Regions from separate parts of the Paenibacillus sp. FSL H7-0940 genome, predicted to be linked through region 3. Evidence: a T-box and tRNA genes for the amino acid it is inferred to sense, from the RefSeq annotation. Region 3 holds a T-box; the other regions hold tRNA genes.
The links. A T-box is a leader RNA that pairs with one kind of tRNA and senses whether it is charged. The one in region 3 lies ahead of ileS (isoleucine--tRNA ligase), so its partner is inferred to be a tRNA-Ile.

Region 1: it encodes a tRNA-Ile, which carries the amino acid that the T-box ahead of ileS (isoleucine--tRNA ligase) is inferred to sense. The anticodon was not compared.
Region 2: it encodes a tRNA-Ile, which carries the amino acid that the T-box ahead of ileS (isoleucine--tRNA ligase) is inferred to sense. The anticodon was not compared.

Annotation. Positions count from the first base shown of each region.
Region 1 covers NZ_CP150280.1:5,365,495-5,374,937, reverse strand. Annotated here, with positions in the region: gene MHB71_RS23780 (response regulator) at 1-1,114, shown strand, start outside; partial or broken gene MHB71_RS23775 (GNAT family N-acetyltransferase) at 1,166-1,711, shown strand; rRNA gene MHB71_RS23770 (16S ribosomal RNA) at 2,347-3,899, shown strand; rRNA gene MHB71_RS23765 (23S ribosomal RNA) at 4,211-7,136, shown strand; rRNA gene rrf (5S ribosomal RNA) at 7,214-7,330, shown strand; tRNA gene MHB71_RS23755 (tRNA-Ile) at 7,369-7,442, shown strand; tRNA gene MHB71_RS23750 (tRNA-Ala) at 7,476-7,551, shown strand; tRNA gene MHB71_RS23745 (tRNA-Asn) at 7,553-7,628, shown strand; tRNA gene MHB71_RS23740 (tRNA-Glu) at 7,633-7,704, shown strand; tRNA gene MHB71_RS23735 (tRNA-Val) at 7,711-7,786, shown strand; tRNA gene MHB71_RS23730 (tRNA-Met) at 7,804-7,877, shown strand; tRNA gene MHB71_RS23725 (tRNA-Asp) at 7,905-7,982, shown strand; tRNA gene MHB71_RS23720 (tRNA-Phe) at 8,000-8,075, shown strand; tRNA gene MHB71_RS23715 (tRNA-Thr) at 8,096-8,171, shown strand; tRNA gene MHB71_RS23710 (tRNA-Tyr) at 8,181-8,266, shown strand; tRNA gene MHB71_RS23705 (tRNA-Lys) at 8,277-8,352, shown strand; tRNA gene MHB71_RS23700 (tRNA-Leu) at 8,359-8,439, shown strand; tRNA gene MHB71_RS23695 (tRNA-Gly) at 8,450-8,524, shown strand; tRNA gene MHB71_RS23690 (tRNA-Arg) at 8,532-8,608, shown strand; tRNA gene MHB71_RS23685 (tRNA-Leu) at 8,626-8,704, shown strand; tRNA gene MHB71_RS23680 (tRNA-Pro) at 8,712-8,785, shown strand; tRNA gene MHB71_RS23675 (tRNA-Gly) at 8,796-8,866, shown strand; gene iolD (3D-(3,5/4)-trihydroxycyclohexane-1,2-dione acylhydrolase (decyclizing)) at 9,246-9,443, shown strand, end outside.
Region 2 covers NZ_CP150280.1:5,324,122-5,333,564, forward strand. Annotated here, with positions in the region: gene MHB71_RS23400 (hypothetical protein) at 14-874, shown strand; gene MHB71_RS23405 (AraC family transcriptional regulator) at 1,368-3,050, shown strand; gene MHB71_RS23410 (ABC transporter substrate-binding protein) at 3,145-4,194, shown strand; gene MHB71_RS23415 (short chain dehydrogenase) at 4,418-5,023, opposite strand; tRNA gene MHB71_RS23420 (tRNA-Gly) at 5,208-5,278, opposite strand; tRNA gene MHB71_RS23425 (tRNA-Pro) at 5,291-5,364, opposite strand; tRNA gene MHB71_RS23430 (tRNA-Arg) at 5,381-5,457, opposite strand; tRNA gene MHB71_RS23435 (tRNA-Gly) at 5,464-5,538, opposite strand; tRNA gene MHB71_RS23440 (tRNA-Leu) at 5,547-5,633, opposite strand; tRNA gene MHB71_RS23445 (tRNA-Lys) at 5,643-5,718, opposite strand; tRNA gene MHB71_RS23450 (tRNA-Gln) at 5,728-5,802, opposite strand; tRNA gene MHB71_RS23455 (tRNA-His) at 5,814-5,889, opposite strand; tRNA gene MHB71_RS23460 (tRNA-Thr) at 5,988-6,063, opposite strand; tRNA gene MHB71_RS23465 (tRNA-Asp) at 6,087-6,164, opposite strand; tRNA gene MHB71_RS23470 (tRNA-Met) at 6,190-6,263, opposite strand; tRNA gene MHB71_RS23475 (tRNA-Val) at 6,280-6,355, opposite strand; tRNA gene MHB71_RS23480 (tRNA-Glu) at 6,362-6,433, opposite strand; tRNA gene MHB71_RS23485 (tRNA-Ser) at 6,448-6,539, opposite strand; tRNA gene MHB71_RS23490 (tRNA-Asn) at 6,543-6,618, opposite strand; tRNA gene MHB71_RS23495 (tRNA-Ala) at 6,620-6,695, opposite strand; tRNA gene MHB71_RS23500 (tRNA-Ile) at 6,729-6,802, opposite strand; rRNA gene rrf (5S ribosomal RNA) at 6,862-6,978, opposite strand; rRNA gene MHB71_RS23510 (23S ribosomal RNA) at 7,057-9,443, opposite strand, start outside.
Region 3 covers NZ_CP150280.1:816,666-826,108, reverse strand. Annotated here, with positions in the region: gene ileS (isoleucine--tRNA ligase) at 1-2,470, opposite strand, end outside; T-box leader at 2,809-3,101, opposite strand; gene MHB71_RS03450 (DivIVA domain-containing protein) at 3,159-3,668, opposite strand; gene MHB71_RS03445 (YlmH/Sll1252 family protein) at 3,909-4,691, opposite strand; gene MHB71_RS03440 (YggT family protein) at 4,930-5,199, opposite strand; gene MHB71_RS03435 (cell division protein SepF) at 5,207-5,674, opposite strand; gene MHB71_RS03430 (YggS family pyridoxal phosphate-dependent enzyme) at 5,665-6,366, opposite strand; gene pgeF (peptidoglycan editing factor PgeF) at 6,373-7,272, opposite strand; gene MHB71_RS03420 (YlmC/YmxH family sporulation protein) at 7,324-7,716, opposite strand; gene sigG (RNA polymerase sporulation sigma factor SigG) at 7,891-8,673, opposite strand; gene sigE (RNA polymerase sporulation sigma factor SigE) at 8,785-9,443, opposite strand, start outside.

The sequences.
Region 1 (9,443 bases), 2.5 Mb from region 3:
CGAGCTGCCCAAAGAACGCATGGACTATATAGGCATTCATATGTCCTCCCAGACACGCGCCATTAGTCTGCAACTGAATCGCCCCGTATTTTTGACACGGATGAAAGAACGGGATTGGCAGCTTCTCCGCTATGGGGCGGCCGATATTATTCAGGAGACGGTGAAGGAGCACGCGGCGCGCATGAATGGTCAGGTAGAGATTGTTGATTATTCGGATCAGGTATTTGTGTTGCTTCTATTAGGAGATAAAGATCATTTGGAGGAATGCCTGCCACTCGTGGAGAGGATGATCGATCAGATCTTTACGTATCTGAAAATTGAAGTGAGTGCTGGAATCGGAAGATCCAAAAGTCACCCATGTGAGGTGATAGATTCCTATCTCGAGAGCAGGGAAGCGGTGGAAACAGCAGAGTTCCAAGGTGGAAGTCGTATCTACCACTATGAAGCGTTTGAGGAAACAGAACCAAGTGTGACCGATTATTCATTATTGCTTCGTCAATGGAATGAGGCTTGGGCGGATATTCGACCTGACCTGGCGGAAGAGGTATGGCATCATATTTGCCTTTTGCTGAAAGAGGGGAAATGTGTTGGGATACAGGATGTACAGGTTGTGGCCGTCAGTCTGTTTGACACGTTGATGCATAGCTGGAACCGACTTCATCCTATGTTAGCGCCGCCGCTGGCGATGAGTGATTTTTTGCGTGAAATTCAATCGAAATATGCTTTGCATGATCTGGTAAGCTGGATGGATCGTATTATCTGCGACTGGCTGGAACAGATACGCAAGGAGATGGGTGAGAAGAAAAGCAATAAACTTATCGAGCAGGTGAAACAGTATGTAGAGCTTCATTACGCCGAAGAGATTAGTTTTGAAGCGATAGCCAAGGGGCTGTTTGTACATCCGAAGTATCTGAGTCAACTTTTCAAAAGGGTGACCGGTGAGAATTTCGTGAGTTATTTGAACGGGTACCGGATTCAGAGGGCGTTGGAACTGTTGCAGTCGGGACATTACATGGTATATGAGGTGAGCGAGATGACGGGGTTCCGTAATGCAACGTATTTTAGCCAGGTGTTCAAAATGCTTACGGGCAAGAGTCCGTCTGAAGTGGGGTAGAGCGATACAGGTATAGTAATTATACAAAGTGGAAGAGGAGGTATGGTTCTTATGATGAGCGATCAGCAGGAATATTACATTAAAGGCTTATCTTACTCCATTAGATCGGCAGAGGAAAAGGATGCTGAGGCCTTGTCTTCACTACGTGTACAAATCGATGGGGAAACCGAGAACATGGATCGTGAAGAGGGCGAGGCGTATATCGACGCAGCCGGGTTTAGGCGGATCATTCATTTGGACACTGAGAAGTCACGGAATTTGTTCCTTGTTGCTGTAGTGGCAGGGGAGATTGTGGGATACTCCCGATGTGAAGGTACAGAGCTGAAGCGCTTTTGCCATAAAGTTGAGTTCGGCGTGTGTGTAGCCCGAGAGTTCTGGGGACATGGGATTGGCAAGAACTTGTTGGAGAGGTCGATAGAATGGGCAGACCGGACTGGTGTAGAGAAGATGACGTTGAACGTGCTGGCATCCAATGAAAAGGCAATCGAGTTATACTAAAAGAGTGGCTTCGAGATTGAAGGTATTTTGAAAAAGGATCGGCGACACACGGATGGACAGTATCACGACACGATAGTGATGGGCAGGTTCAGAGACTAATAATGGTATAAAAAGTGAAAAGCAGAATCTATATAAGCCCACAGCTTATGGAGCTTAATTATTAGATTTGATACCGACATAATAGATAGCAGTGTTATTGAGAAGATGTATTATGTTTCTTATCTTATAGAACGAATGTAATGATGTTGAATGAGTCTATTCACAACCTATTATTGAGATAGATTAGACCGGTGAGTGTATATAGGATATAGTAAGAGGATATTGCCATTGGAAAAGAGATTATGAAGAGATTGAATCAAATATATAATTAGTTTTTAGATGGGATATTTTACAAGTAGTAATTGTGTTGTGTATATGATATATTCTATTTCCGGCCAAAAAAACACGAGAAACAAAGTGCCGCAGGCAAAACAAATAAGCTTCGAAAGAAACTTAAAAAAAAGAGCTTGCTAAGTTGGTTCGGAAGTGTTATGATATAAAAGTTGCTGAGGAGAACAACGCTCGGTAACGAAAACAAGTTTGATCTTTGAAAACTGAACAACGAGTGAGTAAACATTCTGCTTGCAGAATGAACGCGAAAGTTTGAGACAAGCCTTGGCTTGAATCGACTGGAGCACAATTGAGATTTTTAATCTCGTCAGATTCAAAATGAGCTTATCGCTCTTTTCAATACTTTATTGGAGAGTTTGATCCTGGCTCAGGACGAACGCTGGCGGCATGCCTAATACATGCAAGTCGAGCGGACTTGAAGAGAAGCTTGCTTCTCTGATGGTTAGCGGCGGACGGGTGAGTAACACGTAGGCAACCTGCCCTCAAGTTTGGGACAACTACCGGAAACGGTAGCTAATACCGAATAATTGTTTTCTTCGCCTGAAGGAAACTGGAAAGACGGAGCAATCTGTCACTTGGGGATGGGCCTGCGGCGCATTAGCTAGTTGGTGAGGTAACGGCTCACCAAGGCGACGATGCGTAGCCGACCTGAGAGGGTGATCGGCCACACTGGGACTGAGACACGGCCCAGACTCCTACGGGAGGCAGCAGTAGGGAATCTTCCGCAATGGGCGAAAGCCTGACGGAGCAATGCCGCGTGAGTGATGAAGGTTTTCGGATCGTAAAGCTCTGTTGCCAGGGAAGAACGCTTGGGAGAGTAACTGCTCTCAAGGTGACGGTACCTGAGAAGAAAGCCCCGGCTAACTACGTGCCAGCAGCCGCGGTAATACGTAGGGGGCAAGCGTTGTCCGGAATTATTGGGCGTAAAGCGCGCGCAGGCGGTCATTTAAGTCTGGTGTTTAATCCCGGGGCTCAACCCCGGATCGCACTGGAAACTGGGTGACTTGAGTGCAGAAGAGGAGAGTGGAATTCCACGTGTAGCGGTGAAATGCGTAGATATGTGGAGGAACACCAGTGGCGAAGGCGACTCTCTGGGCTGTAACTGACGCTGAGGCGCGAAAGCGTGGGGAGCAAACAGGATTAGATACCCTGGTAGTCCACGCCGTAAACGATGAGTGCTAGGTGTTAGGGGTTTCGATACCCTTGGTGCCGAAGTTAACACATTAAGCACTCCGCCTGGGGAGTACGGTCGCAAGACTGAAACTCAAAGGAATTGACGGGGACCCGCACAAGCAGTGGAGTATGTGGTTTAATTCGAAGCAACGCGAAGAACCTTACCAGGTCTTGACATCCCTCTGATCGATGCAGAGATGTATCTTTCCTTCGGGACAGAGGAGACAGGTGGTGCATGGTTGTCGTCAGCTCGTGTCGTGAGATGTTGGGTTAAGTCCCGCAACGAGCGCAACCCTTATATTTAGTTGCCAGCATTTCGGATGGGCACTCTAGATAGACTGCCGGTGACAAACCGGAGGAAGGTGGGGATGACGTCAAATCATCATGCCCCTTATGACCTGGGCTACACACGTACTACAATGGCCGGTACAACGGGCTGCGAAATCGCGAGATGGAGCCAATCCCAACAAAGCCGGTCTCAGTTCGGATTGCAGGCTGCAACTCGCCTGCATGAAGTCGGAATTGCTAGTAATCGCGGATCAGCATGCCGCGGTGAATACGTTCCCGGGTCTTGTACACACCGCCCGTCACACCACGAGAGTTTATAACACCCGAAGTCGGTGGGGTAACCGCAAGGAGCCAGCCGCCGAAGGTGGGATAGATGATTGGGGTGAAGTCGTAACAAGGTAGCCGTATCGGAAGGTGCGGCTGGATCACCTCCTTTCTATGGAGAATCGTTTCCCGAGTGGAAACATTCAAATACGCAGCTTAGCTGCAAAACACTCACTCGTTGTTCGGTTTTGAGAGCTCAAACTCTCAAAACAGCTTGCTTTTGCATGGAGCTTGTTCTTTGAAAACTAGATATCGAAACGAAACAAACGCGAATTAGAACATTCCTTTTTAGCTGAACTTGTGTTAAACAAGTTTCAATAAAAACGGTAGTCAAATTGCTTTTGTGAGGGTATCGGGTGAGAGCGACTTTTGGCTTTGCGCAAGTAAAACAAGGGAAGCGAGCGACCGAAACCGGAACAAAATGGTTAAGCTACTAAGAGCACACGGAGGATGCCTAGGCGCTAGGAGCCGATGAAGGACGTGGCGAACAACGAAACTGCCTCGGGGAGCTGTAAGCAAGCTTTGATCCGGGGGTGTCCGAATGGGGAAACCCAGCTGGGGTAATTTCCAGTTACTCATAACTGAATACATAGGTTATGCAGAGGCATACCAGGGGAACTGAAACATCTAAGTACCCTGAGGAAGAGAAAACAATAGTGATTCCGTCAGTAGCGGCGAGCGAACGCGGAGAAGCCCAAACCAAAGAGCTTGCTCTTTGGGGTTGTGGGACGTCTCACATGGAGTTACAAAGGAACCGGTTAAGCGAAGAGGTCTGGAAAGGCCCGCCAAAGAAGGTAAAAGCCCTGTAGTTGAAAGTTGGTTCCCTCCGAGACGGATCCCGAGTAGTGCGGGGCACGTGAAACCCCGTATGAATCCGGCAGGACCATCTGCCAAGGCTAAATACTTCCTAGCGACCGATAGTGAAGCAGTACCGTGAGGGAAAGGTGAAAAGCACCCCGGAAGGGGAGTGAAATAGAACCTGAAACCGTGTGCTTACAAAAAGTCAGAGCCCGTTTTAGGGGTGATGGCGTGCCTTTTGTAGAATGAACCGGCGAGTTACGTTCCCGTGCAAGGTTAAGGTGAAGAGCCGGAGCCGCAGCGAAAGCGAGTCTGAATAGGGCGATGTAGTACGTGGACGTAGACCCGAAACCGGGTGATCTACCCCTGTCCAGGGTGAAGGTGCGGTAACACGCACTGGAGGCCCGAACCCACGCATGTTGAAAAATGCGGGGATGAGGTGGGGGTAGCGGAGAAATTCCAATCGAACTCGGAGATAGCTGGTTCTCCCCGAAATAGCTTTAGGGCTAGCCTCGGAAAACAGAGTCGTGGAGGTAGAGCACTGATTGGGTGCGGGGCCCGCAAGGGTTACCAAGCTCAGTCAAACTCCGAATGCCATAGACTTACTTCCGGGAGTCAGACAGTGAGTGCTAAGATCCATTGTCAAAAGGGAAACAGCCCAGACCATCAGCTAAGGTCCCCAAGTGTGTGTTAAGTGGGAAAGGATGTGGAGTTGCACAGACAACCAGGATGTTGGCTTAGAAGCAGCCACCATTGAAAGAGTGCGTAATAGCTCACTGGTCGAGTGACTCTGCGCCGAAAATGTAACGGGGCTAAACACACCACCGAAGCTATGGCTTGATGCTTTGCATCAGGGGTAGGGGAGCGTTGTATAAGGGTTGAAGGTGTACCGTAAGGAGCGCTGGACATTATACAAGTGAGAATGCCGGTATGAGTAACGAAAAGATCAGTGAGAATCTGATCCGCCGAAAGCCTAAGGGTTCCTGAGGAAGGCTCGTCCGCTCAGGGTAAGTCGGGACCTAAGGCGAGGCCGAAAGGCGTAGTCGAAGGACAACAGGTCGAAATTCCTGTACCACCGTAAGCCGTTATGAGCAATGGGGGGACGCAGTAGGGTAGTGACGCGGACTGATGGATGTCCGTCTAAGCAGTAAGGCTGATGTGTAGGCAAATCCGCACATCGTAAGGCTGAGCTGTGATGGGGAGCGAAAATTATAGTAGCGAAGGTCATGATCTCACACTGCCAAGAAAAGCCTCTAGCCAGGTGATGGTGCCCGTACCGCAAACCGACACAGGTAGGCGAGAAGAGTATTCTAAGGCGCGCGGAAGAACTCTCGTTAAGGAACTCGGCAAAATGACCCCGTAACTTCGGGAGAAGGGGTGCCCCGGTAGTGTGAATAGCACGAGGGGGCCGCAGTGAAAAGGCCCAAGCGACTGTTTAGCAAAAACACAGGTCTGTGCGAAGCCGTAAGGCGAAGTATACGGGCTGACGCCTGCCCGGTGCTGGAAGGTTAAGGGGAGTGGTTAGGAGCAATCCGAAGCTGTGAACCGAAGCCCCAGTAAACGGCGGCCGTAACTATAACGGTCCTAAGGTAGCGAAATTCCTTGTCAGGTAAATTCTGACCCGCACGAATGGCGTAACGACTTGGGCGCTGTCTCAACGAGAGATCCGGTGAAATTTTAATACCTGTGAAGATGCAGGTTACCCGCGACAAGACGGAAAGACCCCATGGAGCTTTACTGCAGCTTGATATTGAATTTGGGTACGATCTGTACAGGATAGGTGGGAGCCTTTGAAGCATGAGCGCCAGCTTGTGTGGAGGCAACGTTGGGATACCACCCTGATCGTATCTAGGTTCTAACCTGGTACCGTAATCCGGTGCGGGGACAGTGTCAGGTGGGCAGTTTGACTGGGGCGGTCGCCTCCTAAAGAGTAACGGAGGCGCCCAAAGGTTCCCTCAGAATGGTTGGAAATCATTCGAAGAGTGCAAAGGCATAAGGGAGCTTGACTGCGAGACCTACAAGTCGAGCAGGGACGAAAGTCGGGCTTAGTGATCCGGTGGTACCGCATGGAAGGGCCATCGCTCAACGGATAAAAGCTACCCTGGGGATAACAGGCTTATCTCCCCCAAGAGTCCACATCGACGGGGAGGTTTGGCACCTCGATGTCGGCTCATCGCATCCTGGGGCTGAAGTAGGTCCCAAGGGTTGGGCTGTTCGCCCATTAAAGCGGTACGCGAGCTGGGTTCAGAACGTCGTGAGACAGTTCGGTCCCTATCTGTCGTGGGCGTAGGAAATTTGAGAGGAGCTGTCCTTAGTACGAGAGGACCGGGATGGACGTACCGCTGGTGTACCAGTTGTTCCGCCAGGAGCACCGCTGGGTAGCTATGTACGGACGGGATAAACGCTGAAAGCATCTAAGCGTGAAGCCCCCCTCAAGATGAGATTTCCCAGTATGTAAGACCCCTTGAAGACGACGAGGTAGATAGGCTGGGGGTGGAAGTGCAGCAATGCATGGAGCTGACCAGTACTAATCGGTCGAGGGCTTATCCAATTAGCAAGTTGTAATTCGCATGTTTCGTTTCGAATCTAGTTTTCAGAGAACAACAACTCTGAAATGTAAGCTACGCGTTTGGTGGCGATGGCGGAGGGGTTCCACACGTACCCATCCCGAACACGACCGTTAAGCCCTCTAGCGCCGATGGTACTTGGACCGCAGGGTCCTGGGAGAGTAGGACGCCGCCAAGCGAAACCCCATTGGGGTATTTTTTTTCGAAAATTGATAAGGGCCCTTAGCTCAGTTGGTTAGAGCGCACCTCTGATAAGGGTGAGGCCGGTGGTTCGAGTCCACCAGGGCCCATAGCAAGACCACAACAAGAAATACACAGTGTATGGGGCCATAGCTCAGCTGGGAGAGCGCCTGCCTTGCAAGCAGGAGGTCAGCGGTTCGATCCCGCTTGGCTCCACCATTCCCTGATAGCTCAGTTGGTAGAGCACTCGACTGTTAATCGAGTTGTCACAGGTTCGAGCCCTGTTCGGGGAGCCAGTAAGGCCCGTTGGTCAAGGGGTTAAGACACCTCCCTTTCACGGAGGTAACAGGGGTTCGAATCCCCTACGGGTCATAATATGGAGGCTTAGCTCAGCTGGGAGAGCATCTGCCTTACAAGCAGAGGGTCGGGGGTTCGATCCCCTCAGCCTCCACCATATAAACTTTATAACGACGCGGGGTGGAGCAGCCCGGTAGCTCGTCGGGCTCATAACCCGAAGGCCGCAGGTTCAAATCCTGCCCCCGCAATTATACTTTCCTTTGAGAAAGTGATCTGGAACCGTGGTGTAGTTGGCCTAACATGCCTGCCTGTCACGCAGGAGATCGCGGGTTCGAATCCCGTCGGTTCCGCCATTTTTTTATTCTAGTAAGGCTCGGTAGCTCAGTCGGTAGAGCAGAGGACTGAAAATCCTCGTGTCGGCGGTTCGATTCCGTCCCGAGCCACCATTTATAACACCATGTAATACGCCGGTGTAGCTCAACTGGTAGAGCAACTGACTTGTAATCAGTAGGTTGGGGGTTCAAGTCCTCTCGCCGGCACCATGTAATCCTGGAGGATTAGCGAAGCGGCCAAACGCATCAGACTGTAAATCTGCTCCCGTACGGGTTCGGTGGTTCGAATCCATCATCCTCCACCAGTTTTTCTATGAGTCATTAGCTCAGTTGGTAGAGCACCTGACTTTTAATCAGGGTGTCGAAGGTTCGAGCCCTTCATGACTCACCATTATATGCGCGTGTGGCGGAATTGGCAGACGCACTAGACTTAGGATCTAGCGTCTTTGACGTGGGGGTTCAAGTCCCTCCACGCGCATCCTTTATTTGCGGAAGTGGCTCAGCGGTAGAGCATCGCCTTGCCAAGGCGAGGGTCGCGGGTTCGATTCCCGTCTTCCGCTCCAATATTTTGCGCCCTTAGCTCAGCTGGATAGAGCGTTTGACTACGAATCAAAAGGCCGGGAGTTCGAATCTCTCAGGGCGCGCCATTATAACTTCATATTTTGCCGGCGTGGCGGAATGGCAGACGCGCTCGACTCAAAATCGAGTGGGAAACCGTGGAGGTTCGAGTCCTCTCGCCGGTATAGTTAACGGGATGTAGCTCAGCTTGGTAGAGCACCTGGTTTGGGACCAGGGGGTCGCATGTTCAAATCGTGTCATCCCGATTGTTGTTATGCGGGTGTAGTTCAATGGTAGAACTTTAGCCTTCCAAGCTAATAGCGTGGGTTCGATTCCCATCACCCGCTTAAATATTGAAAAGAAAGAGATGGTACTCACCGTCTCTTTCTTTTTTTGCATTCACAGGCATATTGATTATAATTGTATGCAAAGATCACGGATTATATGGCTTTAGCGTGTATCCCATCCTCACGATATATTCCCCTCTCTTTTAAGTCTGTCCTTAGTCATTGTGGAAGTGTTCAAATAGAGAAGGTCTAACACATGTTCGAACACAAGAATATCTTTTCTTTATCACAATTTATAAAAACGCTTACAAAAATAGCTTGCGTAAATCATTAACCTGTAATACCATATCAATTAAGCGCTTAACCTTTAGGGGTAAGGCGCTTAAACTTAACGTAGATTAAGCGCTTAACCCGTAAAGGAAAGGACGGCGATCAATTCATGAATACAATTCGACTAACGATGGCTCAGGCACTGCTTCGATACCTGGATCAGCAATATATCTCGGTTGACGGGGTGGAAACCAAGTTTGTGAAGGGAATCATCGGTATTTTTGGACATGGCAATGTAACAGGCATTGGAGAAGCGCTGGAGCGCAGTCCGGGAAGCCTGACGTATATGCAAGGCAAGAACGAACAA
Region 2 (9,443 bases), 2.6 Mb from region 3:
AGAGTGATTGGTTTTGAAAAAGTGGAAAAAGGTAACCGCCTCATTGATGCTGAGCATCGTAACATTGGGAAGTGGAATGACATTTCTGGGAGCACCCCAGGCTTCAGCTGCTGCCAATGCCGTTCCTGCATATGAAGTAAAGTTTCTGGCCAAGCCGGAACTTGTATTGAATACAGATGGGACACCACGCAGTGAAGTGATCCAGACACTCGGCCTAAATTCCACGCCAAGAAATATTAACGTAGAGTACTTCGACACCAATGCTCTCGGATTGGATCAACAAGGATGGAACGTTCGTTTTCGCAAAAAGGATGATAAAAATAACTACGAATTGACTTATAAAAAACGCTACCCTGTGATCAATGGCGATATCAACGCAGCGCTGACTCTGGCTAACCAAGAGGGATTTGATAAATCGGATGATAACTACGAGGCTGAAATTGATTGGGGATACGGCAAACAGACGCTGAGCTTCTCCAACACCAAAAAAGTCGATACCAAAGCGACAGGAGTCCAACTTCCTTCCCAGCAAGAAGCCTTGAACATGTTACTGGACAAGCTTCCGGGCAAATTGAAAAACTGGTCTGCCTCCAACTGGGGCAAGCAGCAATTGACTCAATCCCGTGCATATGGTCCAATCACATTCCAACGATATGAAGGTACATGGAGTGGTCAAGAGCTTACACTCGAAGTATGGCCGATCCGTGACGCAGCAGGTACAGGTATTGAGAATATCGTAGAGGTTTCTTTCAAAACCGATGATGCTGTAGCCGTATCCGGACTCCGTACCCAACTACTGCAATTACTGGAGAACAACAACTGGCTGATTCCGGCTGATGGCTTGAAAACACAGACGATTCTGGAAAGATACTAATCGCAAGCTCTAATTAAAAAGACAAGTTCCTCTTCCCGCGGACATCGTAGGAGAGGGCTTGTCTTTTTTTGCGTAGTGAATTAATGAATGCCATGGATTATATATATCGTGTAATTCCATGCTTTAACAAAACATCTATCTGCCTACCCTCTGTAACAAACTAGAAGCCCTGAAACCTCCTTCGTATTCTCTCCACTACCACTCAGATGATCGAACAACCTTCCGATCGCTGTTATCCCAAGTTTTTTTAATTAGTCTTTAAAAGGTGGAAATCCAGGAATAACCTATGCTTCCGATGCAGCTTTCTTTCAGAAAGCTTTTAGACGCACGCTTCGCTTCCTCATATTATTTCTGTCCTCTACGTTCTCGTTTAAATGATAGTTCGACTTATACATAATGGACTTCTTATTTGAATGACAATATGCGATAATTGATAATTATTCTCAAATACATCATATGTAATGTTACTATCGTAAGTTAAGGAGGGATTCTGGTGACTTTGCAAGTCTTTCCACTGATATCTAACGGTGACCATACCCGTGACCTATATGCAAGATTCAAGACATCCGAAGTTCTCGATCAAGCGTCTTTTCTTGCCCCATTCGTATTAGCGGACTCACATCTTCTGCTCATCTGTACTGGTGGTGAAGCCGATATTCGTATTGGGCACAGACTGAATCATGCCACACTCGGCAAGATGTATCTGATCCTGCCAGGAACAGCGATAGAATATACAACGGATGAGGTTCATCCTTTACAGGGCATCGCGATATATTTTGATATGTTGAAGCCTCTCTCCGATATCAATAAAGCTACTTCCGGCTCTACTGTAAGGGAGATTTACCAAAAAGGGTTACTTCGTTCATCTTACGCTGATGAATTACCGCATGAACTTTTTCAGGAATGTACCAGAATTGCCTCCCAGCTCTATGAATGCATCTCTGTACCTCAAGAAAATCGTCCATTTCGTATTCAGACTTTGATGCATGAATTGTTGACCCATGTGTATGCTCCTCCCAAAGAAAGTGCAATAGGAGATTCCGAACACACCTCTGCTTTGGATCAAACGCTTGAACTTATTGAGCTTGGATATGCTGAGCATCTTTCTCGGGAAGTTCTTGCCGGAGTGGCAGGCATGAGTGTATGGCACTATTCGCGGGTATTCAAAAACAGCACTGGCATCAGTCCCATGGAATACGTGAATAACATCCGCATGGACCGGGCCAAAGAGATGCTGCTCGTCCCCGGCCAAACCATCAAACATATCGCCTCACAGGTTGGTTTTCAGGACGAGTTTTACTTTAGTCGCAAATTCAAAAAATATGTTGGCGTGTCTCCCTCTACCTATCAACGGCAGAAACGCAGTAAAATTGCTACTCTCTCCTTCGGAACCACTGGCCATCTGCTGGCATTGCAGATCATCCCCCATGCGGCATTGATCGATAACCGACGGGATCAACACAGGAATCTTTTTTTCTCCAATATCCCTTATCATCTGGGGCGTAGCAAACGAATGAATCCTCATATCTGGCAAACCAACGTTGAGTTGTTGATGCAAGCGAGCCCGGACCTCATACTCTGTAATGAGTACGAAGCCCATACGTTAAAAAGAACACTGCAGCGAATTGCGCCTACCATCGTTATTCCATGGAAAGGATTGAGCTGGCGGGAACACTTCGTACAAGTTGCCTCCATTGTGGGACAGCAACAAGATGCTCAGCAATGGTTGGAGCAGTACGATGACAAGGTAATCCAAGCCAAAGAGCAGCTTACTCATTTAATCGGTAAGGATACGGTCTCCATTATTCATATCATGATGGGTCATCTGTTAATCTACGGGCGACGCAATGGGGGCGCTGTTCTATATAACGACCTGGGCGTGTCCCCTTCACACGATCTGCTTCCGGGGCAAGTCTATCGTGCATTGGATGAACAGGAGTTGCCTCAAATGGTTGGAGATCGCATGTTACTGATTGTGGACCAGGACTCAGAATCCCAGCAACGTTGGCATAAACTACAACATACTCAGCTATGGCAAGATTTGATGCCTGTGCAGAACCAACATGTATATCTGCTTGATGAAATGCCTTGGTTGGATTATTCACCATATGCCCATGATCAGATCATCGATGAAACCCTGAAACTTTTTGGTGGGACTCAGCACATTAATCCATGACCGGATAGCACAGAAGGCTATGTCTCCCTCAACATGAGACCGCTACAATATAAAGTATACTGAGAATCAATATCATTAGAAACACAGGGGGATTATGATGTACAAACAGCATTATGTCAAAATAACGGGGATCATGTTCATACTCGCCATGTTACTTGTTGCGTGTGGGCAGACACCTGCAAGCACTTCGCAGCCATCTGCAGATGGCGTAAAATCAGCTGCGGGGACAGATGGCGACTCATCCACTGAATCAGCTACTAAGACCGTGGAGAGCGCCAGTGGCAGCAAAGAAATCCCGGCACATCCCGAACGGATTGTGTCCATTAATATGGAGGACATTCTCCTCTCCTTGGAGGTACCACTGGTACTTGCTACACCTATTGGTCGGCAAGATTACCTGAATGAGCAACTTGAAGCTCAAGGCGTGGATGTCGAACCCATCAATGAAAGTGTCAATTTTGAAGCTGTAGTCAGCGCCAACCCGGACCTCATTATTGCCAATGCCAGTTTGGATGCCAAAATTCTCGAACAACTCGAGAAGATCGCGCCTACGATCACTTATGATCGCCGTAATTGGCAGGAATCTATCGTACAGGTAGCTACTGCGCTAGATATTGAAGAGCGGGCTGAACAGCTTTTACAAAAAAATAAAGACCAAGTAACTGAAGCTCAGAAGCTCGCAGCCGATATCACCAAGACCAAACCTACAGCTGCATTCCTGCGCCTGGAAGAGAAGGATATGCGTTTGTTCTTCTCTTCCATTCCATCCACGCCATTTCCAGCTTCCAGTTATGTAGGAGCGGGTTATGAGGTTGGATTCACTCCCGATGCTCTCGTTACCAAACTCGAGGCAGAGAACCCGGATCGGATGAATGCCAGTATCTCGGTAGAATTTTTGCCTGAAATCAAAGCAGACTATCTGTTTATCGTGTCCATTAGCTCAGATGGGTCAGCTGAAGCGTTGCAAAAAACAAAAGATGAACTCAATGAAATCCAGCAACTCCAAGTATGGAAAAGCCTACCTGCTGTTCAAAATGGTCATGTCTATGTCCTCAATGCTAAGAAATGGCTCATTGACGGCCCCATTGCCGAATCGCTCAAACGTAATGAAATGCTCGAAGTTCTTGGGCTACCTGCTCCATAATAGTCAATATACCTCTGTTTCATTCACAACAAACAAAAGGAGATTCACCGGATTTTCGGTGGATCTCCTTTTTATTTAATATTTCAAATGGCCTCATTCAGTTCTGTTTCATGAAAAATCATTCTACATGCTTAACAGCTAAATGTATTTCATGTACACCTTTCTCATCCTGCAATTAATTAGGGATAGGTAATCATCAAAATCATATATAACTTTCCGGCTTTTAATATATTTTGAAATTTTGGGCTGTTTCAATCCCAAGTGCACTCTGGATAAACGTATTAGCCACTTTCTCTACAGGTACAGGATTAAATCCAATAAAGAAATCCTTATATTTTTCCGCAGACTCTACAAACAGATTAGGACTAACCGAATTCAAACGAATGCCTCTTGGTAACTCAAACGCTGCCGCTTTGGCAAACGAATCAATAGCCCCATTGACCATAGCACTTGATGCACCTTGCTCAATAGGGTGGTCTTGTATAATGCCACTGACCAGCGTGAAACTCCCCTTGTCGTTAATATAGTGCTGTCCAATCAATACGATATTGACCTGTCCAAGCAGTTTACCCTGCACACTAATCATATTGTTCTCAGGTGTCAGTTCTTCGAGTTTCGCATAATGGGTCTGGCCCGCCGCCACAATGACGTAATCAATATTTCTCACCGTTTCGAAGAGGGTAGTAATACTCTCTGTCGACGTCATATCCACCTGAACATCCCCGGATTGTCTACCTGCTGTAATAACCTCAATGGAATAATCTCTCAGTTTCGCAACAACGGCTTTACCTAATGTTCCGTTTCCACCAATGACCAGAGCTCTTTTCATTACTGTTTGTCCTCCTTTATAAATAAATACGGTTAATCAGATACGAATTGTTCTATTTATTTAAACAAAGATTCCATCCTTAATCAAATGACAATTGACCCTATTTTAAATAAATTACACTTATTCTTTTTAACACAAAAAAAGCCTTTGCTATAAGCAAAGGCTCTTCTATATGTTACTAGGAAGCGGGTGATGGGAATCGAACCCACGCTATTAGCTTGGAAGGCTAAAGTTCTACCATTGAACTACACCCGCAAATAAAAAAAATCGGGATGACACGATTTGAACATGCGACCCCCTGGTCCCAAACCAGGTGCTCTACCAAGCTGAGCTACATCCCGATACTTATGAGAATAATGGCGCGCCCTGAGAGATTCGAACTCCCGGCCTTTTGATTCGTAGTCAAACGCTCTATCCAGCTGAGCTAAGGGCGCAAATATTGGAGCGGAAGACGGGAATCGAACCCGCGACCCTCGCCTTGGCAAGGCGATGCTCTACCGCTGAGCCACTTCCGCAAAACATATGGTGCGGTCGAGAGGACTCGAACCTCCACGGGGGTTAGCCCACACGGACCTGAACCGTGCGCGTCTGCCAATTCCGCCACGACCGCAAAATATAATGGTGAGTCATGAAGGGCTCGAACCTTCGACACCCTGATTAAAAGTCAGGTGCTCTACCAACTGAGCTAATGACTCGTAATGAAATGGCTGGGGATATAGGATTTGAACCTATGCATGACGGAGTCAAAGTCCGTTGCCTTACCGCTTGGCTAATCCCCATTAAAAAATCATGGGGCGATCGAGGGGAATTGAACCCCCGAATGCCGGATCCACAAACCGGTGCGTTAACCACTTCGCCACGACCGCCATAGAGTAAGCCATTCATCCACTAAGAGTATCTTAGTATTAACAATTTTACTTGTAATATACATTCTATCACAAATTCAGATGTAAATACTAAAAAATGGTGCCGGCGAGAGGACTTGAACCCCCAACCTACTGATTACAAGTCAGTTGCTCTACCAGTTGAGCTACACCGGCACGGTGTATATTTAATTAAAAAATGGCGGAACCGACGGGATTCGAACCCGCGATCTCCTGCGTGACAGGCAGGCATGTTAGGCCAACTACACCACGGTTCCAGATCACTTTCTCAAGGAAAGTTAATTGCGGGGGCAGGATTTGAACCTGCGGCCTTCGGGTTATGAGCCCGACGAGCTACCGGGCTGCTCCACCCCGCGTCATTATAAAGTTATATGGTGGAGGCTGAGGGGATCGAACCCCCGACCCTCTGCTTGTAAGGCAGATGCTCTCCCAGCTGAGCTAAGCCTCCATAATATGACCCGTAGGGGATTCGAACCCCTGTTACCTCCGTGAAAGGGAGGTGTCTTAACCCCTTGACCAACGGGCCTTGCTAAAAATATCTGGCGGAGAGAGAGGGATTCGAACCCTCGAGACGCTTGTGACGCCTACACGATTTCCAATCGTGCTCCTTCGGCCAGCTCGGACACCTCTCCATATGGCTCCCCGAACAGGGCTCGAACCTGTGACAACTCGATTAACAGTCGAGTGCTCTACCAACTGAGCTATCAGGGAATGGTGGAGCCAAGCGGGATCGAACCGCTGACCTCCTGCTTGCAAGGCAGGCGCTCTCCCAGCTGAGCTATGGCCCCATACACTGTGTATTTCTTGTTGTGGTCTTGCTATGGGCCCTGGTGGACTCGAACCACCGGCCTCACCCTTATCAGAGGTGCGCTCTAACCAACTGAGCTAAGGGCCCTAATATATATCCCTTATTCCTTGGCAAGGGGGGCAAAAAAAATACCCCAAAGGGAAATCGCTTGGCGGCGTCCTACTCTCCCAGGACCCTGCGGTCCAAGTACCATCGGCGCTAGAGGGCTTAACGGTCGTGTTCGGGATGGGTACGTGTGGAACCCCTCCGCCATCGCCACCAAACGCATAGCATAGCTTACATTCAGAGATCGTTCTCTGAAAACTAGATTCGAAACGAAACATGCGAATTACAACTTGCTATTGGATAAGCCCTCGACCGATTAGTACTGGTCAGCTCCATGCATTGCTGCACTTCCACCCCCAGCCTATCTACCTCGTCGTCTTCAAGGGGTCTTACATACTGGGAAATCTCATCTTGAGGGGGGCTTCACGCTTAGATGCTTTCAGCGTTTATCCCGTCCGTACATAGCTACCCAGCGGTGCTCCTGGCGGAACAACTGGTACACCAGCGGTACGTCCATCCCGGTCCTCTCGTACTAAGGACAGCTCCTCTCAAATTTCCTACGCCCACGACAGATAGGGACCGAACTGTCTCACGACGTTCTGAACCCAGCTCGCGTACCGCTTTAATGGGCGAACAGCCCAACCCTTGGGACCTACTTCAGCCCCAGGATGCGATGAGCCGACATCGAGGTGCCAAACCTCCCCGTCGATGTGGACTCTTGGGGGAGATAAGCCTGTTATCCCCAGGGTAGCTTTTATCCGTTGAGCGATGGCCCTTCCATGCGGTACCACCGGATCACTAAGCCCGACTTTCGTCCCTGCTCGACTTGTAGGTCTCGCAGTCAAGCTCCCTTATGCCTTTGCACTCTTCGAATGATTTCCAACCATTCTGAGGGAACCTTTGGGCGCCTCCGTTACTCTTTAGGAGGCGACCGCCCCAGTCAAACTGCCCACCTGACACTGTCCCCGCACCGGATTACGGTACCAGGTTAGAACCTAGATACGATCAGGGTGGTATCCCAACGTTGCCTCCACGCAAGCTGGCGCTCACGTTTCAAAGGCTCCCACCTATCCTGTACAGATCGTACCCAAATTCAATATCAAGCTGCAGTAAAGCTCCATGGGGTCTTTCCGTCTTGTCGCGGGTAACCTGCATCTTCACAGGTATTAAAATTTCACCGGATCTCTCGTTGAGACAGCGCCCAAGTCGTTACGCCATTCGTGCGGGTCAGAATTTACCTGACAAGGAATTTCGCTACCTTAGGACCGTTATAGTTACGGCCGCCGTTTACTGGGGCTTCGGTTCACAGCTTCGGATTGCTCCTAACCACTCCCCTTAACCTTCCAGCACCGGGCAGGCGTCAGCCCGTATACTTCGCCTTACGGCTTCGCACAGACCTGTGTTTTTGCTAAACAGTCGCTTGGGCCTTTTCACTGCGGCCCCCTCGTGCTATTCACACTACCGGGGCACCCCTTCTCCCGAAGTTACGGGGTCATTTTGCCGAGTTCCTTAACGAGAGTTCTTCCGCGCGCCTTAGAATACTCTTCTCGCCTACCTGTGTCGGTTTGCGGTACGGGCACCATCACCTGGCTAGAGGCTTTTCTTGGCAGTGTGAGATCATGACCTTCGCTACTATAATTTTCGCTCCCCATCACAGCTCAGCCTTACAATGTGCGGATTTGCCTACACATCAGCCTTACTGCTTAGACGGACATCCATCAGTCCGCGTCACTACCCTACTGCGTCCCCCCATTGCTCATAACGGCTTACGGTGGTACAGGAATTTCGACCTGTTGTCCTTCGACTACGCCTTTCGGCCTCGCCTTAGGTCCCGACTTACCCTGAGCGGACGAGCCTTCCTCAGGAACCCTTAGGCTTTCGGCGGATCAGATTCTCACTGATCTTTTCGTTACTCATACCGGCATTCTCACTTGTATAATGTCCAGCGCTCCTTACGGTACACCTTCAACCCTTATACAACGCTCCCCTACCCCTGATGCAAAGCATCAAGCCATAGCTTCGGTGGTGTGTTTAGCCCCGTTACATTTTCGGCGCAGAGTCACTCGACCAGTGAGCTATTACGCACTCTTTCAATGATGGCTGCTTCTAAGCCAACATCCTGGTTGTCTGTGCAACTCCACATCCTTTCCCACTTAACACACACTTGGGGACCTTAGCTGATGGTCTGGGCTGTTTCCCTTTTGACAATGGATCTTAGCACTCACTGTCTGACTCCCGGAAGTAAGTCTATGGCATTCGGAGTTTGACTGAGCTTGGTAACCCTTGCGGGCCCCGCACCCAATCAGTGCTCTACCTCCACGACTCTGTTTTCCGAGGCTAGCCCTAAAGCTATTTCGGGGAGAACCAGCTATCTCCGAGTTCGATTGGAATTTCTCCGCTACCCCCACCTCATCCCCGCATTTTTCAACATGCGTGGGTTCGGGCCTCCAGTGCGTGTTACCGCACCTTCACCCTGGACAGGGGTAGATCACCCGGTTTCGGGTCTACGTCCACGTACTACATCGCCCTATTCAGACTCGCTTTCGCTGCGGCTCCGGCTCTTCACCTTAACCTTGCACGGGAACGTAACTCGCCGGTTCATTCTACAAAAGGCACGCCATCACCCCTAAAACGGGCTCTGACTTTTTGTAAGCACACGGTTTCAGGTTCTATTTCACTCCCC
Region 3 (9,443 bases):
ATTCGGACAGTGGCTGACGTGTCTTGATGCCTGTTTCGTTACGAACGTTACGGGCAAGTTCAACCACGCGGCGAGCCGTCTCCATATCCTGTTCCAGTCCTGCATCAATCAGCGCTTCATTAGCTACTGGATAGTCTTCCATGTGCACACTCTCACCTGTTGCAAGGTTCAGATAGATATCTTCTGCAAGCATCGGTGTAAACGGAGCAACCAGTTTCGCAGTAGTCACCAACACCTCAGTCAATGTACGGTAAGCATCCAATTTATCCTCTGTCAGGCCACTTCCCCAGAAACGGTCACGGGAACGACGGATATACCAGTTACTCAACTCATCAACAAATGCTTCAATCGCTTTGGAAGAGTTCAGATAATCGTTAACCAGCAACGCTTTTTCTACAACCAGGATCAGGCTGTTCAGTCTCGACAGAATCCAGCGATCCAGCTTGTGTGCGGACAGTTGGAACGGGTGCTCCTGTGGATCAAATCCATCAATGGTAGCATAAAGCGTCAGAAATGCATGGGTGTTAACCAGCGTATCCACCATTTTGGATTTGGCTTCCCCTACGATACCTTTGGAGAAACGTTTGCTGTTCCACGGTGCACTGTCAGACAACAAAGCCCAGCGGAATGCATCTGTACCGTATTCTTCAATTACTTCCCAAGGATCGATAACGTTACCTTTGGATTTGGACATCTTCTGTCCGTTCTCGTCAAGAACGTGTCCTGTAGCCATAACCGCTTTGTAAGGCGCTTTGCCTGTCAAAAGGGTGGAAACCGCCAGCAAGCTGTAGAACCAGCCACGTGTCTGGTCAATCCCTTCACAGATCATATCCGCAGGGTACTGCTGTTCGAATACTTCTTTATTTTCAAATGGATAGTGCTGCTGGGCAAACGGCATGGAGCCGCTGTCGAACCAGACATCGATCACTTCCGGTGTACGTTTCATCTCATATTTGCCACAAGAGCTCATGACTTTAACGTCATCCACATATGGTTTATGCAATTCAAGATTCTCTGGCACATCACCTACCGCACGAGCACGCAATTCTGCAATGCTGTGTGGTGCAAATTGTTCGCCAGTCTCCTCACACACCCAGATGTTCAGCGGAGTTCCCCAATAACGATCACGGCTGATATTCCAATCCACCAGATCCTCAAGGAATTTCCCGAAGCGACCTTCACGAACGTGACCGGGGTACCAATCCACTTCACTGTTGTTGGCAATCAATTGGTCCTTGATGGCTGTTGTTTGGATAAACCAACTGTCCATTGCATAGTACAGAAGCGGTGTATCACAACGCCAGCAGAACGGATAGCTGTGCTCATATTTTTCTTTGCTGAACAAACGTCCATGCTCAGACAGATATCTTACGATATCAATATCACAATCCTTCACGAAACGTCCGGCAAAGTCAGTAACCTCAGCGACAAATTTACCTTCCAAGTCCACCATGTTCACAAAGCTGATCCCATTCTCACGGCATACACGGTAGTCATCTTCACCATGGGCAGGAGCCATGTGTACGATACCCGTACCACTTGCATCCGTTACAAAGCTTGCACCCAGAATGATGTTGGCTTTCTCAGCCTGTACGTAGTTGAACGGAGGATCATACGTTTTGCCAACGAGGTCGGCACCTTTCAGTGCACCGATGATCTCATACTCACCCTTGGTATCTTTCATCACTTTTTCAACCAGGTTGGTTGCCATGATGTACACTTCATCACCTTGACGAACACGGGAGTAGTCCATATCCGGATTCACGGCAAGTGCAACGTGCGAAGGCAATGTCCAAGGTGTTGTCGTCCAAGCCAGTACAAATTCTCCGCTGTCATTCAGTTTGAATTTCGCTGTAGCACTCAGATCTTTAACGTCTTTGTACCCTTGTGCAACTTCATGGGAGCTCAGTGTTGTCTGGCAAGATGGGCAATACGGGCTCACACGATGACCACGATACAACAGGCCTTTTTCGTGGATCGTCGCCAGGATGTTCCATACACTCTCGATGTAGTTGTTATCAAGGGTGATATACGGGTTATTCATATCCGTCCAATATCCGATGCCTTCTGTCAAATCACGCCATTGTTGCTCGTACTCGAATACGCTCGCTTTACATTCGTTAATGAATTTCTCCACGCCATAATCTTCGATTTCCCACTTGTGGGAGATACCAAGCTTTTTCTGTACACCCAGTTCTACAGGCAGACCATGTGTATCCCAACCCGCTTTACGAACGACACGGTAACCTTTCATCGTGTTATACCGTCCAACAAAATCCTTGATTACCCGTCCCAGTACGTGACCGATATGCGGTTTTCCGTTCGCTGTAGGCGGCCCTTCATAAAATACGAAGTTTGGTTTTCCCTCCCGGTTTTCGATGGATCTTTTGAATGTATTCTCCGTTTTCCATTTATCTAACACGCGTAATTCTCTGGCACGTGCCTTCTCTTTGACGTCAACTCGTTGCATGATGATTATCTTCCCTTTCTTTGGTTGGATTGTGGACCGTCCACAAAAGCGTTTCAATCCCCCTAAATCCCCCTTGCCAAGGGGGACCCCATAGGCGCTCCGCCCTCTGGACACCCGGGATGGGTTGTCGTTGGGGGATCGGTGGCGCTTATGGGCGAAGGTTAATGTGCGTGATGGCGGCCATTTTGCGGCTGTTCCCTGCGTGAACGCCGCATGGCCTTACCGCGAGGCGGGTGTTGCCGGGTGCTTCGCTCCCCCGGCAGGTGGCTCTCTCCTTGAGGTCCTTTCGGGCCTCATGGACGTTCGCCTTTTTTGGACACAAAAAAGCCCCGTCCCTGGAAAGGGACGAGGCTATACTCGCGTTACCACCCTAATTCTGTTCATCACAAACCACATCCAGGCAAGCCTGGGTATGCTCTGTCATCAACAGCGCTTATGCCCCGCTATACTACCGCAGGGTGCCGTTATAACGTACGGCTTACGGTTCGGCTTACACTCGGCAATCAAGATCACCGCTTCAGCGTCACTTCTCCGGGGAGATATTCGGCTATAACTCATCCATTGGTTTGCACCAACCACCAACTCTCTGAGGGATGAGATCATAACGTACTGAACCCGTCATGGAATCACTATTCATTATGAATATAGTTATAGCCTCTTTGCAGACAAAAGTCAACCAGGCGACAGACTAATAAATTTCTTTCATCTCCCGCTCACGGTCACGCACTTCCTGCTCCCGGCTCTCCAGCACTTCCCAACCATCCTGAGTCAACAGTTCAAGCTGCGCTTCAACAAGCGTGCGGAAACGGGCACGGTAAATCGAGGCCTGCTTTTTCAGTTCTTCCACTTCCAAAGCAATTTTGCGAGATTTGCCCAACGATTCGTTCACGATCCGGTCTGCATTTTTCTCTGCTTCCTTCACGATCAACTGCGCTTCTTTCTTCGCATTACCCTTCACATCATCAGCAGCTTCCTGCGCAATGATGATCGTTTTGCTAAGCGTCTCTTCAATTGTAGAAAAATGATCCAGTTTCTCCTGAACGGACAGCAACTGATTGCTCAGCTCTTTGTTCTCGCGAATGACGCCTTCGTAATCTTTGATGACTTGATCCAGGAATTCATTGACTTCATCCTCGTCATACCCGCGCAAACGTCGGGAAAATTCCTTGTTGTGTATGTCCAGCGGCGTTAATGGCATGCTGTCCACCTCCTGTTAAAGTTCCTTCCCGTCCAGAGAAGGTTTGCAGCATATGGGTACCACCCAAGGGGCCGTATCGTTGATGCCTAACCTTGGCAACGTATACGGAATGCAGGATCAGAATTGCATCCTCCAACGTTCATGTAAAGCTTTGACTTAATGTTTATCGGATACACCGCGTATTTTCTACACCTTTATGATAAACATTTCGACAAGAAAGCGGATTTTCCTGCAACAGACTCAGGCAAATTTGCCGATTTTCACTCGGCAACGCCCTTTTTTGGTCATCCCATCCTGTTCCATAACCTTGAAGCGGCCAAATCCCTGAATGGATACGACATCACCCGCTTTTAGCGACTTGGAGGGATCTTCCTCAACTTTCCAGTTCACACGGCAGCGACCAGCTTTGATCGGAGCCAGCACTTTACTGCGACTAAGCCGATACACATCTGCGCAGATTCCATCCAAACGAAGCGAAGCGACCGTAATGTCCATCGTCTCCAGTTTACTCTCTGACCATCGCATCTGATCCAAAGGAAGTAACTCTGTGAACACATGTAACCGATGCACCTGATTCAGTTGAAGCGATAAAAAAGCGCCGGTTTCCGCCGCCACCACTGTATGGCAACCGTCCTCCAGCACTTGGATATCCCCGATCTTTCCACGTTTCATCCCAAGCCCGAGCAGGGAACCCATATAGTCCCCATGCTCCAGCTCCGAGATTTTCTGATCATCAGACGTAATACTGAGCACCTGCATACCCATATCCTCATCATCCAGATACATATAATCAGGTGCAACCAGCGCACGCTTGCGTTCAGCAGCCTCGTAACCACCATCCAGACGAATCTGAACGTCGTTACGGCGATTGGCAAGAGTCTGTAAGATAAAAACCTGTCTTGGATCAAGAAAGTCAGTTAGCTTCATGTCATGATACTTGCCTGCCTGCTCAACCCAATCCGAAGCTTTATCTACAAAATCTCGCTCATCATGGCTAAAATGTTCGTAAATTTCACCGCTCATCTATGTCACCCTACCCTAATAGTCCGTGTTCAAAAAGACCGGTTTTCAGTACCGAGAAGATGGGATAAAGCTAGAAATGGAGTAGCGGAGCGTAGAAAAAACTACGTGAGCAACTACAATGTTTCCGAAGGAAACATACTTCGTAAGCCTCCCGCTTATTTCGGCTGAATTCCATATTCGATGCTGACGATGCCACTAGGCATCCTTCGTAATCAAAAGCGGACTTTTTGAACAACCTCTAATATGCAAAATACCGAAGTATGGAGATCAGCCCATTAAGCGCAAGTTGCAGAACGATCAGCGCCACAATCGGGGAAATATCCAGCACACCGAACAAAGGCGGTATAAATCGGCGAAACGGTCTTAGATATGGTTCCACTAATTTGCCCAGCCATTCACCGATGAAGCTTTCCCGCGCATTGGGAAGCCAAGACATCAATATGTAGACAATGACCATGTAAAAGTAAATCTGGTATAACGTGTACAACACGCTTTCAATCTGATACAAAAGTGGCTCACCTCATTCTGTTATAATCTTGCTCGCTGTCAGCCAGTATTTCCGTAATTGATCCCTGAATTTCAACCGTATCTGGCGTACAGAGAAAAATGTTTCCGCCGATTTTGGAAATACCGCCACCCAATGCATATACCGTGCCACTCAAAAAATCAATAACGCGCAGCGCTTGGTCCTGGCGAATTCGTTGCAGATTCACCACAACGGTACGATGCGAACGCAGATGGTCGGCAATTTCCTGAGCCTCGTCATAAGAACGCGGTTCATACAGGACAACTTTAACATTTTTCTGGGAATGAATGCTCACCACATTATTCCCCCTTTGGTTTCTACGTTTATCGAGACTGGAGGTTTCAGCTTCCTGATGTTCAGCCTCATTTTCCTCCTGCGCAGCCATTCGTTCACGTTCCACAATCTCTTCCTCTTCCTGAAGTCCGAGGAAATTCATAAATTTATTCATTACGCCCATCGTGAACCCTCCTCTTTTCCTACGAGAATCGATCCTAGCCGTACCCAGGTTGCACCTTCTTCAATGGCCACTTCAAAATCATTGGACATCCCCATCGACAGCTCAGTCAATGGCTCTGCTGTAAGGGCTTGTCCATTCAATTGATCTCTCAGCTCACGCAATCCACGAAATACGGGACGCGTCAGCTCCGGATCTTCCTCATGAGGTGCCATAGTCATTAGGCCAACGACCTTGAGATTGTTGAACGAACGAATATCACGCAAAAAAGAACTTGCCTGTTCAGGCTGTAATCCATACTTGCTCTCTTCACCCGAAATATTCACCTGCAAAAACGTTTCCACTTGGATGCCAAGTGAAGCTGCTTTTTTATCCAACTCCTTCGCCAATGACAAACGATCCAGTGAATGTATGTAACGAAACTTGCCAATCACGTCTTTCACCTTGTTTGTCTGCAAATGACCGATAAAGTGCCAGGTACCCTGCTGACCAAAAGCTTCCCATTTGGCCTGTGCATCCTGCCACCGGTTTTCTCCAATATGCTCAAGACCATAATCCAGCACCGATCCCGTTGTTTCAAGTGAGACATATTTCGTGACCGCAATCACATTCACATCATCACGATGACGGTTACTGCGCCGACATGCATCCTCGATCTTCTGATTTACCTGTTGTATACGCTCCTCCAATGACACAGAGGGTCACCTCTCTTCCAGCCCAATCCAACTCGCCATCCGCCCTGTAACACCATTTTCCTTCCGATAGGAGAAAAATAGTTCGGGATGACAACTTGTACACCATGTTGTACATTCGATATGATCCGGCATTATTCCTGCTTTCATCATAATGTGTCGATTACATTCTTTCAAGTTTAACATCGTTTTACCGTTATTCACGGCTCGATATGCTTGTTTAGAAGCAGAATCCTCGTATTTATCATTAACCGGGGAATCATCAAACCAAACCCGTACATGCTGCATGACCGCCTCATCCACTTCATAACAGCAATCCCCAATCGACGGACCGATTGCAGCTCGAATGTCCTGCCTACGGCTGCCATACTCCCGTTCCATCGTCTCCACCATGGATACAGCGATACCCGCGACTGTACCTTTCCAGCCGGCATGAGCAAGACCTACCGCCTGTTGCACAGGGTCATAGAAATAAAGCGGAACACAGTCTGCGTAGAAAGAAGTCAACAGCACACCAGGCGCATTCGTGACCAAGCCATCCGTATCCTGCAACGCAGATTGACGATCAAGTAGTCCTCTGCTCCGATCTTCAGCGGTAATTACAGCCACATGTTTGCCATGCACCTGCTCTCCACAGGTCCATGCTTCTGTTGCAAAGCCAAGCTTCTCGGTTACAAGCCTGCGGTTGTTAAGTACAACTTCAGGGTCATCCCCCACATGATAAGCACAATTGAGCGTAGCATACGGAACTTTTCCAACTCCACCATGCCTCGTCGTAAACCCGACTGACAACTGTTCAAATTGCTGTGTCCAGGGCTCAACATATAATAATAACGGATCAGGACCGAAATATGAATTTGGTTTTTTGGTCCGTTCAAGTAATTCTTTATCCAATACAAAGGGTTCCATTATCTCACCTCACCACTTCCAGTGTACCAAATGAGCCACATTCTGTCTCATTTATATCGTTCGACGCTGATTACGTTCCGACCGTTCAATGCGTTCCACTCGCTCTGTGCGGTTATGCTGCTGTTCATCATACAGGCGCGCTTCGCGATCACGCTCGTCATACGTATTTTCCTTCACCTCATCCATCTTCACCAGTATCACATCTGAACCAATCTTCACAATGTTTCTCCAGGGAATCACCAGATCCGTTCCCCCGCCAAAAAGACCCATAAAACGGCTGTACCCTGGCACAACAATCGCTTCAATTCGTCCCTGCTTCAGATCCAACTCCAAATCACTGATCTGACCGAGGCGTTTACCATCCGTAATGTTAATGACATCCTTTGTCTGAAAGTCCGAGATTTTCATGCCTCGTGCCGCTACTTCGCTCGTATTTACTTTCATTCATTCCCGCCCCCTGTTATTCCTCTTCTGCCCGTTCTTCACGCTTCTATACAATATATGTTTCAGGGGCGAAAAATGTCCTGTTTTTCATCGAATGTGGAAACGGTCCAAAACAAAAAGACGACCAACGGTATACACTGCCCCGATTGATCGTCCTTCTGCCTTTGCATCGTGTTATGACTTTACATGTTTTTGCATCTGCTGTATCGCTGATTTCTCCAGACGTGATACCTGAGCCTGGGAAATGCCAATTTCATCAGCCACTTCCATCTGGGTTTTCCCTTCGAAAAACCGCATCGACAGAATCATTTTTTCCCGCTGACCAAGACGATGCATCGCTTCACGAAGTGCAATTTCCTCGATCCATGACACATCCTTGTTTCTGTCATCGCTGATCTGATCCATAACATAGATCGGATCTCCACCATCATGATAAATCGGTTCGAAGAGCGAGACCGGGTCCTGAATGGCGTCCAATGCAAAAACAACATCTTCCTTCGGCACATTCAGTACTTCCGCAATTTCAAATATCGTCGGTTCCCGGGAATTTTTATTCGTCAGGCTGTCACGGACCTGAAGTGCTTTGTAAGCAATGTCCCTCAAGGAGCGAGATACCCGAATTGGGTTATTATCACGCAGGTATCGACGGATTTCACCGATAATCATCGGCACCGCGTAGGTTGAAAATTTGACATTCTGGGATAAATCAAAATTATCAATGGCTTTCATCAGGCCGATGCAACCAACCTGGAACAGATCATCGACAAACTCCCCCCGATTGTTAAAACGCTGAATGACACTGAGTACCAGACGCAGGTTGCCATTCACTAATTTCTCTCTTGCTGAGCGATCATGGTGTTGCTGAAGGGAATGAAACAATTCCCTCATTTCAGTGTTGGTGAGGACAGGCAATTTTGCGGTGTCCACGCCACAAATCTCGACTTTGTTTCGGGTCATCGTGATTTACCTCCCAAGGAGAAACATTAATGTACATTATCTCCGGGGCAGGCTTTTTTATTCGTACTTGGAACCCTTGCCAGTAATACCCATTCTGACCAAAGATGTATTTCAGACCATTTTATTGAACTCCTTGCGGAGTCTTTTAATGATTCTTTTTTCGAGTCGAGAGATGTAGGATTGGGAGATTCCGAGAAGATCGGCTACATCTTTTTGTGTCTTTTCTTCCCCATCCGTCAGGCCAAAACGAAGCTCCATAATCATTCGCTCGCGCTCCGTTAATTTTTCCAGTGCCTTGTGCAAAAGTTTCCGGTCTACCTGCTCTTCAATATTCCGATAGATTGTATCGTTTTCTGTACCCAATACATCGGATAATAATAGTTCATTTCCATCCCAATCAATGTTGAGCGGTTCATCAAAAGAAACTTCAGTTCGGATCTTACTATTACGTCTCAGGTACATCAAAATTTCATTTTCGATACAACGTGATGCATAGGTTGCCAGTTTGATTTTCTTTTCCGGGTCAAATGTATTAACTGCCTTGATCAATCCGATGGCTCCAATGGAGACCAAATCCTCAATATTGATTCCTGTGTTTTCAAATTTTCGTGCAATGTACACCACCAGACGCAGGTTGCGCTCAATAAGCATCGCGCGAATGGCCGAGTCTCCCGAGGATAATTTTTGCAGCAAAAATTCTTCCTCTTCCCTTGTCAAAGGCGGCGGAAGTGCCTCACTTCCCCCAATATAATAGATCTCTTCACTTTTGA